Regions from separate parts of the Micromonospora eburnea genome, predicted to be linked through region 4. Evidence: riboswitches for the same ligand, from Rfam matches in the RefSeq annotation. Region 4 holds a riboswitch; each other region holds the start of a gene.
The links. Region 4 has a riboswitch for cyclic di-AMP ahead of GA0070604_RS02335 (coiled-coil domain-containing protein). Riboswitches for the same ligand answer to the same signal wherever they lie in the genome.
Positions count from the first base shown of each region.

Region 1 (3,866 bases), 5.1 Mb from region 4:
GCGGCCGGGCGCAGGCGTCCCCATGGCTTGTAGGTGGACAGCACGGTCATGACGATCAACAGGGTGGTGGAGACCGTCGGCGGGATGATCAGGTCCAGCCGGTCCCGGGTGGTGAGGTCCGTCCCCAGTTCGGCGATCCGGCGCACCGTCGGGGCGAGCAGCAGCAGCACCAACCCCAGCATCGCCGTGGTGATCGCGAACTTCACCAGCACCCAGCGCCAGCGCAGCAGGCCCCACGGGGTGAGCAGCGCGCTGGCCAGCCCGACCAGCCAGACCAGCACGCTCAGCGGGGCGAAGAGCCAGGTGACCAGCAGGCCCGCGGCCGGGTAGACCACCTCGGCGTCGGCCCCGCGCAGTCCGGCCACCCCCAGCGCGAGCAGCACCAGGTCGGCGCCGAGCCAGCTGAGCGAGGTGACCAGGTGCAGGGTGAGCAGGGCCTTGCGTCCGGTGGGAGAGAGTCGGCTCATGCCCTCGATGCTCGACCGTCGCCGCCCCGCTGTCGTGACCCGTACGACGACATCCGCCGTACGTCCCCGGGCGTAGCCGGCCCGGGGTGGTCAGTACACCGACAGGTGCACGTGGTTGGTGTGGTCACTGGACGGGTCGCCGTTGCCGCCGCTGTACGCCTTCCACCCGCTGCTGGGCAGCCAGATCTGCTTGTACCAGATCACGTAGAGCACGGCGAGCGGGTCGGCGTTGCGGATGAAGTACGCGGCCAGGTTGTTGCCGTACGTCTTGTCGCCGCCGGTGGCCACCCCGCCGAAGCCGTCCTTCTGGGCGGCGAAGTCGCAGGCGCGGCCCTTGGGGTGTTCGCCGGAGCCGCTGGGCCGGTAGCAGGAGACGTACCGGGTGAACCCGGCGGCCTTGGCCTGCTGGAGCGCGTGCAGGGTACGCGGGGTGATGCAGCCGTTGGCCGGGGTCGGGTCGTTGACGCTGCACGACTCCGCCGGCCAGGAACCGTCGGCGTTGCGCGGGGCCGGGGTGGCGTTGGCGCGGGACGTGCCCTGCACGCTGCCGCCACTGGCGGTGGTGGTGGCGGCCCGTTTGTTGGCCACCTCGAGCGCGCGTTCCGCCTGTTCCTTGCGCTTGGCCATCACCGTGACCTGCCGGCGCTGCTCCTGGATCTCGCCGGTCAACGCCGCCTGGGTACGGGTGGCCTGGTCCCGGGTGTCGATCAGGTCGCGCAGCGCGCGGTCCTCCTGCGCGGCGACCTGTTGCAGGGTGGCGGCGCGGTCCATGAAGCTCTGCGGGCTGCCGCTGTTGAGCAGCGCCCCGGCGGTGCCGAGTCGCCCGGCCCGGTACGCGACCGCGGCGATCTCGCCGACCTTGGCGTCGCGTACGCCCAGCTCCGCGTTGATCGTCTTGAGTTGGGCGGTGAGCTGCTGCTGCCGCTTCACCGAGCGGTTCAACGCCGCCCGCGCGTCCAGCCAGCCCTTGCTCGCCGCGTCGAGCTGGGCGCGTAGCGCCGCGGTGCCGCCCTCGTCGTCGCCGGGCGCGGCGGCGAGCAGCCCGGTCGGGGCGGCCGAGGCGGGGGAGACCGGCGCGGTCGCGACGCCGAGGGCGAGCGCCGCGACGAGCAGGGCCGCCAACCGGGCGGCCGTCCGTCGTGCAGATGGCATTCCAGCTGTCCTTCCGTCAACCGCCGACCGGGTTAGCTGACGGGTTCGGGACGGAAGATCCCTACCGCTGACGCGGATGCACCCCAGGAAGGTGGTTCCCCGGCTCGCCGAGCTGCGGCGATTAGGCGACGGCCACCACCGGCGACGTGCTGTGCCGCCTGCGGAGACCGCGACTGAGCCTACCGGCCGGGACCCGCCGGACGAGGGCTGGGAATCGGATTAAAGCCGGCATGAATGCACAATAGCCACTTGGATTTAAGTTTGCCCTAATTACCACTCCGCCGGTCCACACGTTCCGGCCGACGCTCCGGGTTCGATCTGCAACGTGGCGTGATCGATCCGGAAGTCCTCGTGCAGCGCGGCCCGGGCCGCGGCGAGCACCTCGCTCACCTCGGCGTCGGGGGCCGTGGTCAGGTGCGCCGACGCCACGTCCATGCCGGAGGTGAGCGTCCAGACGTGCAGGTCGTGCACCTCGGCGACGCCGGGCACCGCGGCCAGCCGGTCGTGCACCGCGGTCACCTGGAGGTGTTCCGGCGCGACCTGCACCAGGATGCGGACCGCCGCCCGGCCGAGCCGCCAGGTCCGCGGCAGGATGAACAGGCCGATCGCGACGGCGACCAGCGGGTCGGCCCACCACCAGTCGGTGAACGTGATGACCAGCGCGGCGGCGATCACGCCGAGCGAGCCCAGCAGGTCGCCGAGCACCTCCAGGTACGCCCCGCGCAGGTTGATGCTCTCCTGCGCGCCGGCCCGCAGCAGCGCGAACGCGACGAGGTTGGCGAGCAGGCCGAGCACCGCCACGGCCAGCATCGGCCCGGCGAGCACCTCCGGCGGTTCGCCGAACCGGCGTACGGCCTCGACGAGCACGTAGGCGGCGACCGCGCCGAGCAGGACCGCGTTGGCGAGCGCGGCCAGCACCTCCAGCCGGTAGAGCCCGAAGGTGCGCTGCGGATCGGTGTTGGCGCGTCGGGTGGCGGTGATCGCGGCGAGCGCCATGCCGATGCCGAGCACGTCGGTGAACATGTGCCCGGCATCCGAGAGCAGGGCCAGCGAGCCGGTGGCGAACGCGGTCACCGCCTCGACCACCATCAGGGCGCTGAGCAGCCCGAACGCGGCCCAGAGTCGACCCCGGTGGCGGTGCGCGGCGTTGGTGATCCCGCCGCTGTGGTCATGACCTGCGCCCACGCCCACACCCTTTCGTCCCGCACCTCGCTCGCGCCTAATCTATGCTCACATCGCTATGTATGCAAGTGAACGCCTGAGGTGGGCCAGCTCAGGGTCCGCCGCGATCGCAGGCGCCGTCAGCGCGCCGGGTCGAGGGTGGTGAGGCGCTGGGTGGCCCGGGACAGCGCCACGTAGAGCGTCCGTACGCCCGACCCGGGATCGGCCCGGATCTCGCTCGGCGCCACCAGCACCACCCCGTCGTACTCCATGCCCTTGGCCTGAAGGCTGGTCACCACCTGGAGCCGGCCGCCGCCCAGGTCGCCCAGCCAGCCGGCGACCTCGTCCCGGCGCGGCACCGGCGTGATCACGCCGACCGTCCCCTCGACCTCGGCCAGCAGCGTCTCGGTCGCCGCGACGGTCGCGGCGGGCAGCTCGGCGGCGGGCACGGTCCGCTCGACCGGCGGCACCCCGGTGGAGCGCACCGCGGTCGGCAGCGCCAGGTCCGGGTAGCGTCGGCGGATCTCCGCCGCCGCCACCGCGAAGATCTCGGCCGAGTTGCGATAGTTGGTGGTCAGCTCGTACCGGTGCCGGCGCCGCCGCCCCAGCGCCTGGTCGCGGGCCCGGGTCAGCTCCTCCGGATCGCCCGTCCAGGCCGTCTGCGCCGGGTCGCCCACCACCGTCCAGGAGGCCAGCCGGCCGCGCCGGCCGATCATGCGCCACTGCATCGGCGAGACGTCCTGCGCCTCGTCGACCACCACGTGGGCGTAGTCGCGGTAGTCCTCCGGCCGCTCCCGGGCGGCGGCCCGGGCCGCCCGCTGCCGGTCCGCGAACGTGCTCAGCTCCCGGACGCCCCCGGCGAGCCGGAACGGATCGCGCTTCGGCCTCGCCCGCTGCACCGGCTTGCCGAGCAGCGCGTCCAGCTCGTCCAGCAGGGCGATGTCGGCGATGGTCAGCCCCTCGACGTCCAGCGTCCGGTACGCCTCGGTCAGCAGCCGGATCTCGTTGGCCGCGAGCACGCCGCCCGCGTACCGGCGCAGCCGCTCGGGGCGGGCCAGCCAACCGAGCACATGCCGCGGGTGCAAC
Region 1 is NZ_FMHY01000002.1:5,578,304-5,582,169, reverse strand. Features, by position in the region: gene GA0070604_RS24080 (hypothetical protein) at 1-467, opposite strand, end outside; gene GA0070604_RS24075 (coiled-coil domain-containing protein) at 558-1,619, opposite strand; cyclic di-AMP (ydaO/yuaA leader) riboswitch at 1,626-1,757, opposite strand; gene GA0070604_RS24070 (cation diffusion facilitator family transporter) at 1,890-2,804, opposite strand; gene GA0070604_RS24065 (HelD family protein) at 2,921-3,866, opposite strand, start outside.
Region 1: linked by a shared signal. The riboswitch ahead of GA0070604_RS24075 (coiled-coil domain-containing protein) and the one ahead of GA0070604_RS02335 (coiled-coil domain-containing protein) in region 4 are both predicted to bind cyclic di-AMP.

Region 2 (3,866 bases), 3.4 Mb from region 4:
TCACCACGTGCTCCGCCTCCAGGCGGTCGAGCACCGGGCCCAGCCCGGGCTCCGCGCGTCGCAGATGCGGGAAGATCGAGTTGTCCTCCAGCCCGTGGTGCTGGGTGACCACCGTGCAGTACGCGGCGCAGTACGCCCCCAGCGTCCAGTTGTTCTGCCGCATGGTCATCTGGTTGAGCACGGCCCGGGCCGCGCCGGCGGAGACGACTCCGCGCTTGACCTGTTCGAGCAGGTCGCGCACCTGCGACAGCTCCTGCCGCAGGTGGTCGTGCACGTCCACCAGGTGCGCCCCGACGGCCTGGGCGTGCGGGGTGTAGACGTGGCCGGCCGGAGCGGGCGGGGCGGCCGGGCGGGTCGACTCGTCCCAGAGCTGATGGTCGGTCAGTCGTACCCCGGGGTCGGGGGTGGGGGCGACGGCGAGCGCGGCGGCGCCGCCGGCCTCGACCGCCTCGCGTTGTTCCTCGGTGGCCGCGGCGCGGGTGCCGGGTTCGGTGCGTTCGGCGGCGACCAGTTCGCGGACCGCGGGCGCCACCTCCTGCGCGAAGAGTTGGATCGTGGTGGGGTCGTCGGCGCCGAGGATGAACGTGGAGATGCCGAGGTCCAGGGTGAGCCCGGCCAGTTCCTCCACCCACTGCGCGGGAGGCCCGGCCAGGAAACCGGTGGAGGACCGGGCGAACCGGCCGGAGACGTTGAGCAGCCGCCGCACCGCGCGAGGGTCGCGGCCGGCCGCCTCGGCGCCCTCGTCGATCAGCGTGTTCAGCTCCGGCAACTCCGCCGGCCCGTTCGGCAGGTACGACAGCGACGGCAGCCAGCCGTCCGCCGCGCGGCCGACCAGCCGCAACATCCGCGGCTTGTACGCGCCCACCCAGATCCCCACCGGGTGGGCCGGTGACGGCCCCCGCTTCGCCCCGACCACCCGGTAGTGCTCGCCCTCGACCCGGACCATGCCGCGCCGATCGGCGTCCCAGACCTCGCGGATCACCCGGATCGCCTCGTCGAGGGCGTCCACCGCCTGCCCGGGGCTCAGCCGTCGCCCGCCGACCGCCTCGATCGCCTCCCAGAACGCGCCGGCCCCGAGCCCCAGCTCGACCCGGCCGCCGGTGAGCAGGTCCAGACTGGCCACGCTGCGCGCCAGCACCACCGGCTGGCGCAGGGGCAGGTTGAGCACGTTGCCGGCCAGCCGGACCCGACTGGTCGCCGCGGCCACGAACGACATCAGCGTCCAGGTGTCCAGGAAACCCGGCTGGTACGGATGGTCCTGGAAGGTGACCAGGTCGAGGCCGGCCTGCTCGCAGAGCTTGGCCAGCGCCACCACCTGCTCCGGTCGGGCCGCGGTGGGGGTGAGGAAGCCCCCGAAAACCAGTTCGTGTCCGTAGTCGGTCATCATTCTCCGCCTGCTCAGCCGGCCCGGCGATCGCGCCGGACCCCGCCACGGTAGTCGGCGCCGCCGGCGTCGCGTCCGCCGCTCCCGGAACCGACAGGTCGTTCACAATCGGCCGTTGCGATGGGGCTGGTAAATGCCTGGTGGGCCGACCGCCACCGTCCTGAAGGGAGAGGGTGGTTTTTCGGCTTTGCCGTCTCCGGCTGAGGCGGCTTGTAAGGCACCTTCGGACGGTGCGCAACTCGTCCGCGACGCCTTCGCCCGGCCGGGTGAAGAACTTCACAAGAAGTGGGCGATCATCCGAAATCGTCCCTAACGTCGTTTGTGTTCGCGATCGCGGACACCCCGGGCCGGTAACGCCTAATCCCGCCACCGGCCTGTGGTACCTGGACCTCAGGCGGGAGCGGGGGACCCACATGTTCCTCGGTGCTCGACACCTCGGGGTGAAGCCGCCGATCCGGCGGCCGGGCTCCTCGGCCCGAACCCGACAGCTCACCTCGTCGGCGTGGAGGAACCCACATGGCAACTGAACACGTCGCACGTCGCCGACGCGTCACCGGGCGTCGGGTCGCCATCGGAGCGCTCGTCGCCGGCGCCGCCGCCATCCTCGCGCCGGCCGCACCGGCGAGCGCGTCCAGCGTGAACTGGGACGCCATCGCGCAGTGCGAGTCCGGCGGCAACTGGCACATCAACACCGGCAACGGCTACTACGGCGGACTCCAGTTCTCGAAGAGCACCTGGAACGGCTACGGCGGCCAGCGGTACGCCAGCCGCGCCGACCTGGCCAGCCGCGGTGAGCAGATCGCCATCGCCGAGAAGGTCCTGGACGGGCAGGGCATCGGTGCCTGGCCGGTCTGCGGCCGCAAGGGCGGCTCGACGAAGCACCACTCGTCCACGTCGGAGTCCGCCGGCCGCAGATCGCCGAAGAAGGCGACCAGCGAGCGGGCGTCGCGGGACGGCCAGCCGGCGACCCGCGGCCACCGGCGTACCCCGTCGAGCTCGGGCGGCACCGACAGCTACCTGGTCAAGCGCGGTGACACCCTGTCCGAGATCGCCGACGCGCGCGACCTCGCCGGCGGCTGGCAGGCGCTGTACGAGCGCAACCGGCGGGTGGTCGGTGACGACCCGGACCGGATCTTCCCGGGCCAGCGACTGCGTCTGCCCTGACCCGTCGTGGGGCGGCAGCCTGTCGCCCACGTGGAGTGGCCACCCCCACCCGGGGTGGCCACTCTTCGGGTGACGGCGGCCCGGGCACGCCGTCGTGCCCGGCCGGGTCGGCGGCGGCGGGCGTGGTTGCTAAGGTCACGGTGCTCCGGAAAGACGTGAAGAAAGCGCGGCTATGACCAACGACCCGTTCTCCGCGGCCGCGAGCCTCGACGAACTGCTCACCCAGACGCAGCAGGCGCTGTCCTCGATGCGGTCCCGGGCGGCCGAGCAACCCGACGGCGACCCGGGGCGGTTGCTCCGCGCCGAGGGCTCCGCAGCCGCCGGCCAGGTCCGCGCCGTGGTCGTCCAGGGTGGCCGGCTCGAGTCCGTCACCGTCGACCCGCAGTTGGCCGAGGCGGGCATGGAGGTGGTCTGCGGGCACGTCGTGGTGGCCGTCAACGCGGCCCTCGCCGACCTCGACGCCCAGGTCAGCGCCTCGGCGCGGGCCGACGTCGACGCCCTCGCCGCGCGGCTCGGCGGGCTCCAGGAGCAGTCGGTACGGCAGATGGAGCTGTTCAGCCGGGCGATGGAGGACGTTGTGGCCCGGCTCAACCGCGGCGGTGACGTGGGCGCCCGGGCGGACCGCTGAGGCGAGCGGCGCCCCCGGTCCGGGGCGGTTACCGGCTGCTCCCGGCGGCCCTGGGACGGACGAGGCGCGGGCTGACGCGACGAAGCGGCCGGCCGCCGGGAGGACGACGGCCGGCCGCTTCTTCCGTGATCAGGAGAGGTTGACCGCGGCGTCGTCGATGACGAAGGAGGTCTGCAGAAGACTGTCCTCCACGCCGCTGAACGAGATGGTGGCGGTCGTGCCGGCCAGCGACGAGATGTCGAAGGACCGCTGGACGTAGCCGACGGCCGCGTTGGCGTTGGAGTAGGTGGCCAGGGTGGTGCTACCCGCCTTGACGGTCAGCTTGTCGTAGGCCGTGGAGCCCGACTCCGCGGTGTCGATGTGCAACCAGAAGGTGAGCGTCGCCCGGCAGCCGGACGGGATCGTGACCGACTGCGACAGGGTGTCGGTGTGGGCGCTGCCGTAGCCGTCGAGCCACGCCTTGTACGAGCCGCTGTGCGCCGCCTGGCCGGTCGAGTTGGTGATGACGCCGGAGGTGGCGGTCCAGCTCACGTTGCCGGACTCGAAGCCGGGGTTGGCCAGCTTCTGGCCCGAGCAGCCCGGCGGCGGGGTCGTCGAGGCGGTCGGGGTCGGCGTCGGCGAGCCGCTGGTGCAGGTCGGGTCACCGGACTGCGCCGGCACGCTGACCGCGTCCCAGGCGGCCTTGACGGT
Region 2 is NZ_FMHY01000002.1:3,797,946-3,801,811, reverse strand. Features, by position in the region: gene GA0070604_RS17230 (LLM class flavin-dependent oxidoreductase) at 1-1,384, opposite strand, end outside; cyclic di-AMP (ydaO/yuaA leader) riboswitch at 1,729-1,902, shown strand; gene GA0070604_RS17225 (transglycosylase family protein) at 1,901-2,548, shown strand; gene GA0070604_RS17220 (YbaB/EbfC family nucleoid-associated protein) at 2,721-3,176, shown strand; gene GA0070604_RS17215 (M4 family metallopeptidase) at 3,306-3,866, opposite strand, start outside.
Region 2: linked by a shared signal. The riboswitch ahead of GA0070604_RS17225 (transglycosylase family protein) and the one ahead of GA0070604_RS02335 (coiled-coil domain-containing protein) in region 4 are both predicted to bind cyclic di-AMP.

Region 3 (3,866 bases), 430 kb from region 4:
ACCCGGGCGAGTTCGTGCTCGCCTCCACGCTTGAGGTGATCTCGCTCGGCGACCAGCTCGCCGGGCGGCTGGAGGGCAAGTCGAGCCTCGGCCGGCTCGGTCTGCTCACCCACTCGACCGCCGGTTTCATCGACCCGGGCTTCTCCGGGCACGTCACGCTGGAGCTCTCCAACGTGGCGAACCTGCCGATCACTCTCTGGCCGGGCATGAAGATCGGCCAGCTCTGCATCTTCCGGCTCTCGTCGCCGGCCGAGCACCCGTACGGCTCGGCGGTCTACGGCTCGCGCTACCAGGGGCAGCGCGGGCCCACGCCGAGCCGGTCGTGGCAGAACTGGCGCACCTGGCCGACCCGCTGACCGCATCAACCGGGTGTTAACAGGGGCCCCTTCCTCTACCTCAGGCGTTAAGAAGGGGCCCCTCCTTTCACATCAGCCGGGGCGGCCGTAGCTGTTGATCTGGCCGTCCTCGACGCGCTTCATCGTGATCGGCTTGCCCGACTGGGAGGCGTGCACCACCCAGCCACCGCCGACGTACATCGCGACGTGGTGCAGGTCGCCGTAGTAGAAGACCAGGTCGCCGGGGCGTAGCTGGTCGCGGCTCACCCGCTTGGTGACGTCGTGCTGTTGCCGGGCGTTGTGCGGCAGTGAGACGCCCGCCTTGGCCCAGGCCGCCATGGTCAGGCCGGAGCAGTCGTAGTGGTCCGGGCCGGCGGCGCCCCAGACGTAGATCTTGCCGATCTGGGCACAGGCGAACTTGACCGCGACCCCGGCGGGGCCACCCGGGTAGCCGGCGGGGCAGGGCGCCGGGCGTAGCGGGCCACCGCCGCCGTTGCCGTACACCTTGAGCCGCAACTTCTGCAGCCGGGCGATCTCGGCGTCGATCTGCTTCTTCCTGGCCGCGAGCTGAGCCTCGGTGCGGGCCAGTTGGGCGACCATGTCGTCCAGCGGCTTCTTCTTCGCGGCCAACTGGTCGCGCAGTTCGGCCACGGCCTGCACCTGCTGCTGCTGGCGGTGCGCGAAGCGGTCGAGCAACTCGAGGCTGTCGACGATCTCGCCGGGCGACCGGCTGCCCAGCAGCGCGTTGACCGTGGAGATGTTGTTGCCCTTGTACGCGTCGGCGGCGAGCCCGCCGACCTGTCCGAGGGCCTCGTCGACCCGAGCCTGCAAGGGCGCGATCTGCTTGGCCAGCGCGGCGGCCTGCTTGCGCTTGGCGGCAAGCTCCTCGCGGGTGGCGTTGACCTGCTCGATGATCGGTTCGAGCTTGTTCCAGTCCTCGTCGATCTGGCGCTCGATCTCGGCGACCGACGGTTCGGCGTGCACCGCCGTGGGGCCGCCGGTCAGCACGACGGCGGCGCCGACCAGGGCGGCGAGGGCGGTGGTGAAGCGGGACCAGCGGATACGCGGCGCAGCCGTCGACCGGCCGAACGACCGGACCGACGGTCGCCGCGGGGCATGGTGTGCCACCGGGCTCCGTACTCCTTCTTTCCTGGACCGCCTACCGGGTTAGCTGACGGGTTCGGGCGGGAAGGGAGCCGCCCTACCGCACCACGGCGCGGATTCACCCCAGGTACCTGGGTCCCCGGCTCGCCCGGAGGCGACTCGGCGGTGTCCGACCGCCACCACCCGGGCTGGGCGGTGAACCTACCGGTCGACGACTGACCAGAGTAGAGATCGTCGTTATCAATCCGCAACCCACGACGCCGTGACACTCCGTATCCGAATTCGCGGCCACGACCGGCGGTGCGTGAAGGTTTCTTACGGGAGACACCGTTTCCTGGAAAGGTATTGACCAGGAGCCATGCGCGGAGCGAGGGTGAGGACGCAGTGACCCCCATCCCGATCTGGAGGTTCGATGCACCTCTCAGCCCTACCGTCGCGCAGACGGATACTGCTGGCCGCCGCCGTAGCGGCGGCCACCGCTCTCGCGACCAGCGGTCCCACCGCGGCGGCGCCCCTCACCGGCGCGACCACCGACAACCCGGACCGCCAACAGCAGTACGCCGCCGCGGCGGCGGAGTACGGTGTGCCGCAGAGCGTCCTGTTGGGCGTCTCCTACCTGGAGTCCCGCTGGGACACCCACCCGGGCCAGCCGAGCACCAGCGGCGGCTACGGCCCGATGCACCTGACCGACGCCGCCCAGGTCGCCTCGACGCCCTCCAGCGCCCACGTGGACGAGGACGAGGACCCGCGCGGCGACGACTCCCGGCCGCTCGCGCTCGACCCGGCGACCGCGGCCCGGCCGAGCGGTGACGTGCTGCCGCAGGCCTCGCTACAGACCCTCGACGCCGCCGCCGAGCTCACCGGCGAGTCGAAGGAGACGCTGCGCAGCGACGCCGTCGCCAACATCCGGGGCGGCGCGGCGCTGCTCGCCTCGTACCAGGAGGAGCTGGGTGGGCCGGTCGGCGCCGGCAGCGACCCGGCGGCCTGGTACGGCGCGGTGGCCCGGTATTCCGGCGCGGACACCGAGGACGCCGCGGCGGCCTTCGCCGACGAGGTGTACGACCAGATCAGCCAGGGCGCCAGCCGGACCACCGACGACGGCCAGCAGGTGACCCTCGCCGCCGCGGCGGTGACGCCGGACCAGTCCGGGCTGCACAAGCTCGGGCTGCGCCGCGCCGAGCGGCCGGACGGCCTGGAGTGCCCGGTCCGCCTCGCCTGCGAGTGGATCCCCGCGCCCTACGAGCAGTACGGCCCCGGCTCCGGCGACTACGGCAACCACGACCTCGCCGACCGGCCGGCCCAGCAAAAGATCGAGTACATCATCATCCACGACACCGAGGGCTACTTCGGCCCCAGCGTGCGGCTGGTCCAGGACAAGACCTACCTGGGTTGGCACTACACGCTGCGCTCGGTGGACGGCTACGTCGCCCAGCACATCAAGGCGAAGAACGTGGGCTGGCACGCCGGCAACTGGTACGTCAACGCCAAGTCCATCGGCATCGAGCACGAGGGCTTCGCCGGCCATGGCACCTGGTACACCGAGGCGATGTACCGCACCTCGGCCAAGCTGGTCCGGCACCTGGCGCTGCGCTTCCAGATCCCGCTGGACCGGCAGCACATCCTGGGCCACGACAACGTGCCCGGCATTCTCCCCGGGAACGTGGCCGGGATGCACTGGGACCCGGGTCCGTACTGGGACTGGTCGCACTACTTCGACCTGATGAAGGCGCCGTTCAAGGGCACCGGGACCCCGCACACCGGCCTGGTCACCATCGACCCGGACTACGCCAGCAACCAGCCCGCCTTCACCGGCTGCAACCGGCAGCCGCCGGGCGTCCCGAGTCCGCTGCCGCCGATCCAGCCCTGCCCGCTGCGCGGCTCCTCCTCGGTCATCCTGCGCACCGCGCCGAGCATCGACGCGCCGCTGGTCAACGACCGGGGGCTGCAGCCGAACGGCGCGCCGAACACCATGTACATCTCCGACCACGGCGCCCGTGCCTCGGCCGGTCAGACGTACGCCCTCGCCGGTGTTCAGGGCGACTGGACGGCGATCTGGTACCTCGGCCAGAAGGCGTGGTTCCACAACCCGGCCTCGGCACCGACGGCGAAGTGGGCGAACGGCTTCGTGGTGACCCCCAAGCCGGGCAAGGCCACCATCCCGGTGTACGGGCGCGCCTACCCGGAGCAGGCGGCGTACCCGTCGACCATCCCGTACCAGGCCATCGCCCCGCTGCAGTACACCTTCCCGGCGGGCCAGCGGTACGCGGTCGGCGGCGTTCTGCCGGGCGAGTACTACCGGGCCGTCTCGTTCGACGGCTCGGCGCCGGATGACCGGACGGTCGTCCGGGGCGAGAACCAGTACGTGCAGGTACAGTTCGGCCACCGGATCATGTACGTGAACCTCGACGACGTGCTGATCCAGCCGGG
Region 3 is NZ_FMHY01000002.1:8,063-11,928, reverse strand. Features, by position in the region: gene dcd (dCTP deaminase) at 1-356, shown strand, start outside; gene GA0070604_RS00180 (C40 family peptidase) at 429-1,463, opposite strand; cyclic di-AMP (ydaO/yuaA leader) riboswitch at 1,477-1,614, opposite strand; gene GA0070604_RS00175 (N-acetylmuramoyl-L-alanine amidase) at 1,852-3,866, shown strand, end outside.
Region 3: linked by a shared signal. The riboswitch ahead of GA0070604_RS00180 (C40 family peptidase) and the one ahead of GA0070604_RS02335 (coiled-coil domain-containing protein) in region 4 are both predicted to bind cyclic di-AMP.

Region 4 (3,866 bases):
ACGGGTCGCCGCCGAGGTCACGTAGCGGCAGCACGCCCGCGTGGCAGCCGTCACCCGGGCAGGTCTCGACCGCGGCCAGCGCGGCGACGGCCGGGTGGTGCCCGCTGTCGTGCCCGCCGGACCGACCGGCGGGACCATGTGCGCCGTGGCCGAGGGTGTGCATGGCGGCCAACCCGACCAGCGTGCAGAGCAGCAGCAGGAGCCGGGCCATCCGCCCGGTCATCGGCGCCGCCTTCGTACGCACGTCGACCACGCTAACCGGTGCGGCCGGGCCGGCCGCGGGGAACCCGTCGATCGGGTCGCTCCGGGCCGGCCTGGCTACCATTCCCCGCGATGACTGGCGCCGCCGCCCCCGTGCGCCTCCGCCGGCCCGGTGAACCGACCAGCCCGGCGACACGTCTCCGGCTGTGAATCGTTGGGAGTTTCGCCATGGGCGCCGACCACACCCGTCCCGCTCCGTCCGCCCCGCCCGGCGTACGACGGATCCTCGTCGCGACGGTGGTGCCGCTGTTCCTGGTCACCGTGGTCGCCGCGCTCGTGCTCTGGCCACGGGACACCCGGGAGCCGGCGGGCAGCGCGGACGTGCCGCGCTACCACGGCACGGTGACCCGGGTGGTGACCGAACCCTGCCCACCGGCACCGGAGACGCCGGAGGGCGACCCGGGGGGCTCCACCGGCCCCTGCGGTACGGTCACCGTCGCCGCCGAGCAGGGCCCGGACGCCGGACGGCAGGTCGAGGCACCCGTCCCGGCCGGCCCCGGCGCGCCCCGGGTCGAGGTGGGCGACGCGGTCGTGCTGGTCGAGTTGGCGGACCCGGCCGACCCGGCGACGAAGAGCTACCAGATCGCCGAACACCAGCGCGGCGCGCCACTGGCCTGGCTCGCCGTGCTCTTCGCCGTCGCCATCGTCGCGTTCGGCCGCTGGCGCGGGTTGGCCGCGCTGGGCGGCCTGGTGGCGAGCTTCGCCGTCCTGCTCGGTTTCGTGCTGCCCGGGATCGCCGGCGGCCAGCCGCCCCTGCTGGTGGCGATCGTCGGGTCCGCGCTGATCATGTTCGTGGTGCTCTACCTGACCCACGGGATCTCCGCGCAGACCTCGGTGGCGGTGCTCGGCACCCTGGGCAGCCTGGTGCTGACCGGCGTCCTCGGCGCCCTGGCCACCGCGGCCACCCACCTGACCGGCTTCGGCAGCGAGGACGCCACCACCCTGTCGATGTTCCAGAGCGACGTCGACCTGCACGGGTTGCTTCTGGCCGGCATCATCATCGGCTCGCTCGGTGTGCTGGACGACGTCACCGTCACCCAGGCCGCCACGGTCACCGAGCTGGCGTACGCGAACCCGGGGCTGTCCCGGATCCAGCTCTACCGGGCGGCCACCCGGGTGGGCCGCGCGCACATCGCCTCCACGGTCAACACGATCGTGCTGGCGTACGCGGGCGCTTCGCTGCCGCTGCTGCTCCTGCTCGTCGCCGACTCACGCCCGCTGAGTCAGATCCTGACCAGCGAGTTCCTGGCCCAGGAGATCGTCCGTAGCATCGTGGCCACGCTCGGCCTGATCGCCGCCGTACCGCTGACCACCGGGCTGGCCGCGGTGGTCACCGCCGCCGGCCGGCGCGCCGGGTCGGAGACCGAACCGCCGGAGCGGCCCGCCTCCCGGCCACCGGCGGAGCGGGACGACGCCCTGGCGGCGCTCGGCGGGGCGGTCGCGGGGCGGCGCGGGCCGCAGGGGAACACGGAGGACGCATGGCGAGACTCCACAGCGTGATCACGGGTTCCAAACGCGACGCCGGTCACGCAGGGCGACGACGAAATCGCACTATTGGTCGGCTTCCGGACGTAGATCGCCGCGGGGACTCTCAGGTAACGTCGCTGCCGGTCACCGCCGAAGGCGCGCAGCGGCGCCTGCGGTGCCGCCGCCCAATCGCCCGACGGCGAGCCGGGGAACCAGGTACGAGGGGTGAATCCGCGTCAGCGGTAGGGGCCACTTCCGCCCCGAACCCGGCAGCTAACCCGGTCGGCGGTCGACGGAAGGGAACACTGTGACGGCACCCCTGCGCCACTGGTTGACACCCGTGGTGGCCGTACTCGCCGCGTTCGCCATCGTCGCCGGGCCGGCCCCGGCGCTGGCCGCGCCGACCAACCCCACCCCCTCGGGGCACGAGGAGGACAACGATCCTCCGCTCATCACGGACGTCATCGACGCCACGAACCGCGCCTACCTCCAGGCCAAGGCGAAGCTGGAGAAGTCGAAGAAGCGCCAACTCCAACTGGCCATCGAGGTACGCGCCGCGCAGGCCGAACTCGACGCGCTGCGCCCACAGGTCGGCCAGGTCGCCGCGCAGTCGTACCGCACCGGCCGGATCGGTGCGGTGGCCGTGCTGCTGGAGAGCAACTCGCCCGACTCGTTCGTCCAGCGGGCCGCCGCCCTGGACGAGCTGAACCTGGTCAACGGGCAGCGGCTGGCGGCGATCAACGCGGCGAAGACCCGTGCGGAGCAGGCCAAGCTCGCGCTCGACGCCGAGGTGCGCGAGCAGGAGAAGCAGAAGAACGCGATGGCGCGGGAGAAGGTCGCGGCGGAGAAGGCGTTGGCGCTGGTCGGCGGGAAGGGCTTCACCGGCGGTCTGGTCTCGGCCACCTCGCCGGTGGCCCGGATCGGTCCCGGTCGCACCGCCGACGGCGGCTGGAAGCCCGAGTCGTGCAGCGCGGACGACCCCACCACCTCGGGCTGTATCACCCCGCGCACCCTGCACGCCTACAAGGAGGTCCGGCGGGCCGGCTTCAACCGCTTCGCCGGCTGCTACCGGCCTGGTGGGCCGTGGGAGCATCCGAAGGGTCGGGCCTGCGACTGGTCGTTGCAGAACAGCGGCTTCGCGCCCTGGCACAACAACGACACCCGGATGTACGGCAACAACCTCGCCGCCTTCCTCATCCGCAACGCCGATCGGCTGGGCATCTACTACGTGATCTGGAACCGGCAGATCTGGTTCCCGGCGACCGGTTGGAAGTCCTACAGCGGCCCCTCCAACCACACCGACCACGTCCACATGTCGCTGCTCTAGCCGTCGTACGCCGAGGGGCGCGTCAGACCACCGTCGTGGTCGGCGTGCCCGCCGGCACCTCGGCCACCGTCCGCACCTCGCCCGCGCTGAGCCGGTACGACATGCCGACCACCCCGCACCGGCCGACGGCCACCAGGTCGGCGAGCACGGCGGACCGGGCCAGCAGCGCCTCCACGGTCTGCGCGATGTGGATGTCGACGATCCCGTCCACGTCCTCGATGCCCTGCCGGGCGGCCCGGCGCAGGCTGGGCACGACGGCCTCGACCACCGCCCCCAGGTGCCCGGCCGGGGAGGTGCCGGTGGCGACCGCTTCGCGGGCGGCCTGCACCGCCCCGCAGGAGTCGTGCCCGAGCACCACGACCAGCGGTACGCCGAGCACGGTGACCGCGTACTCGACGCTGCCGAGCACCTCGGGGCCGACGGTGTGGCCGGCGGTCCGCACCACGAAGACGTCTCCGAGGCCACGGTCGAAGATGATCTCGGCAGCGAGCCGGGAGTCGGAGCAGCCGACAATCACCGCGAAGGGGTGCTGGCCGTCGGCGACCGCGGCCCGGTGGCCGGCGTCCTGGTTCGGATGCCGGGGTACGCCCGTGACGAAGCGACGGTTGCCGGCGTACAGCTCGGCGAGCGCCTGTTCGGGAGTGGTCGGCGTCACGGCAGTCACCTCGTCCTCGCGTGGAACGACCTGGTCAACCCGGTCGGCGGCGGAGACGGCCGCGGGAACCACCGTCACACCCACAGCCAAGATACGTCAAGATTTACGTGATACAGGTTTCATGTGTTGCCGAGCGCTTGACCTGACGGCAGCGGG
Region 4 is NZ_FMHY01000002.1:442,206-446,071, reverse strand. Features, by position in the region: gene GA0070604_RS02345 (DUF6153 family protein) at 1-244, opposite strand, end outside; gene GA0070604_RS02340 (YibE/F family protein) at 430-1,761, shown strand; cyclic di-AMP (ydaO/yuaA leader) riboswitch at 1,901-2,031, shown strand; gene GA0070604_RS02335 (coiled-coil domain-containing protein) at 2,036-3,055, shown strand; gene GA0070604_RS02330 (carbonic anhydrase) at 3,078-3,710, opposite strand.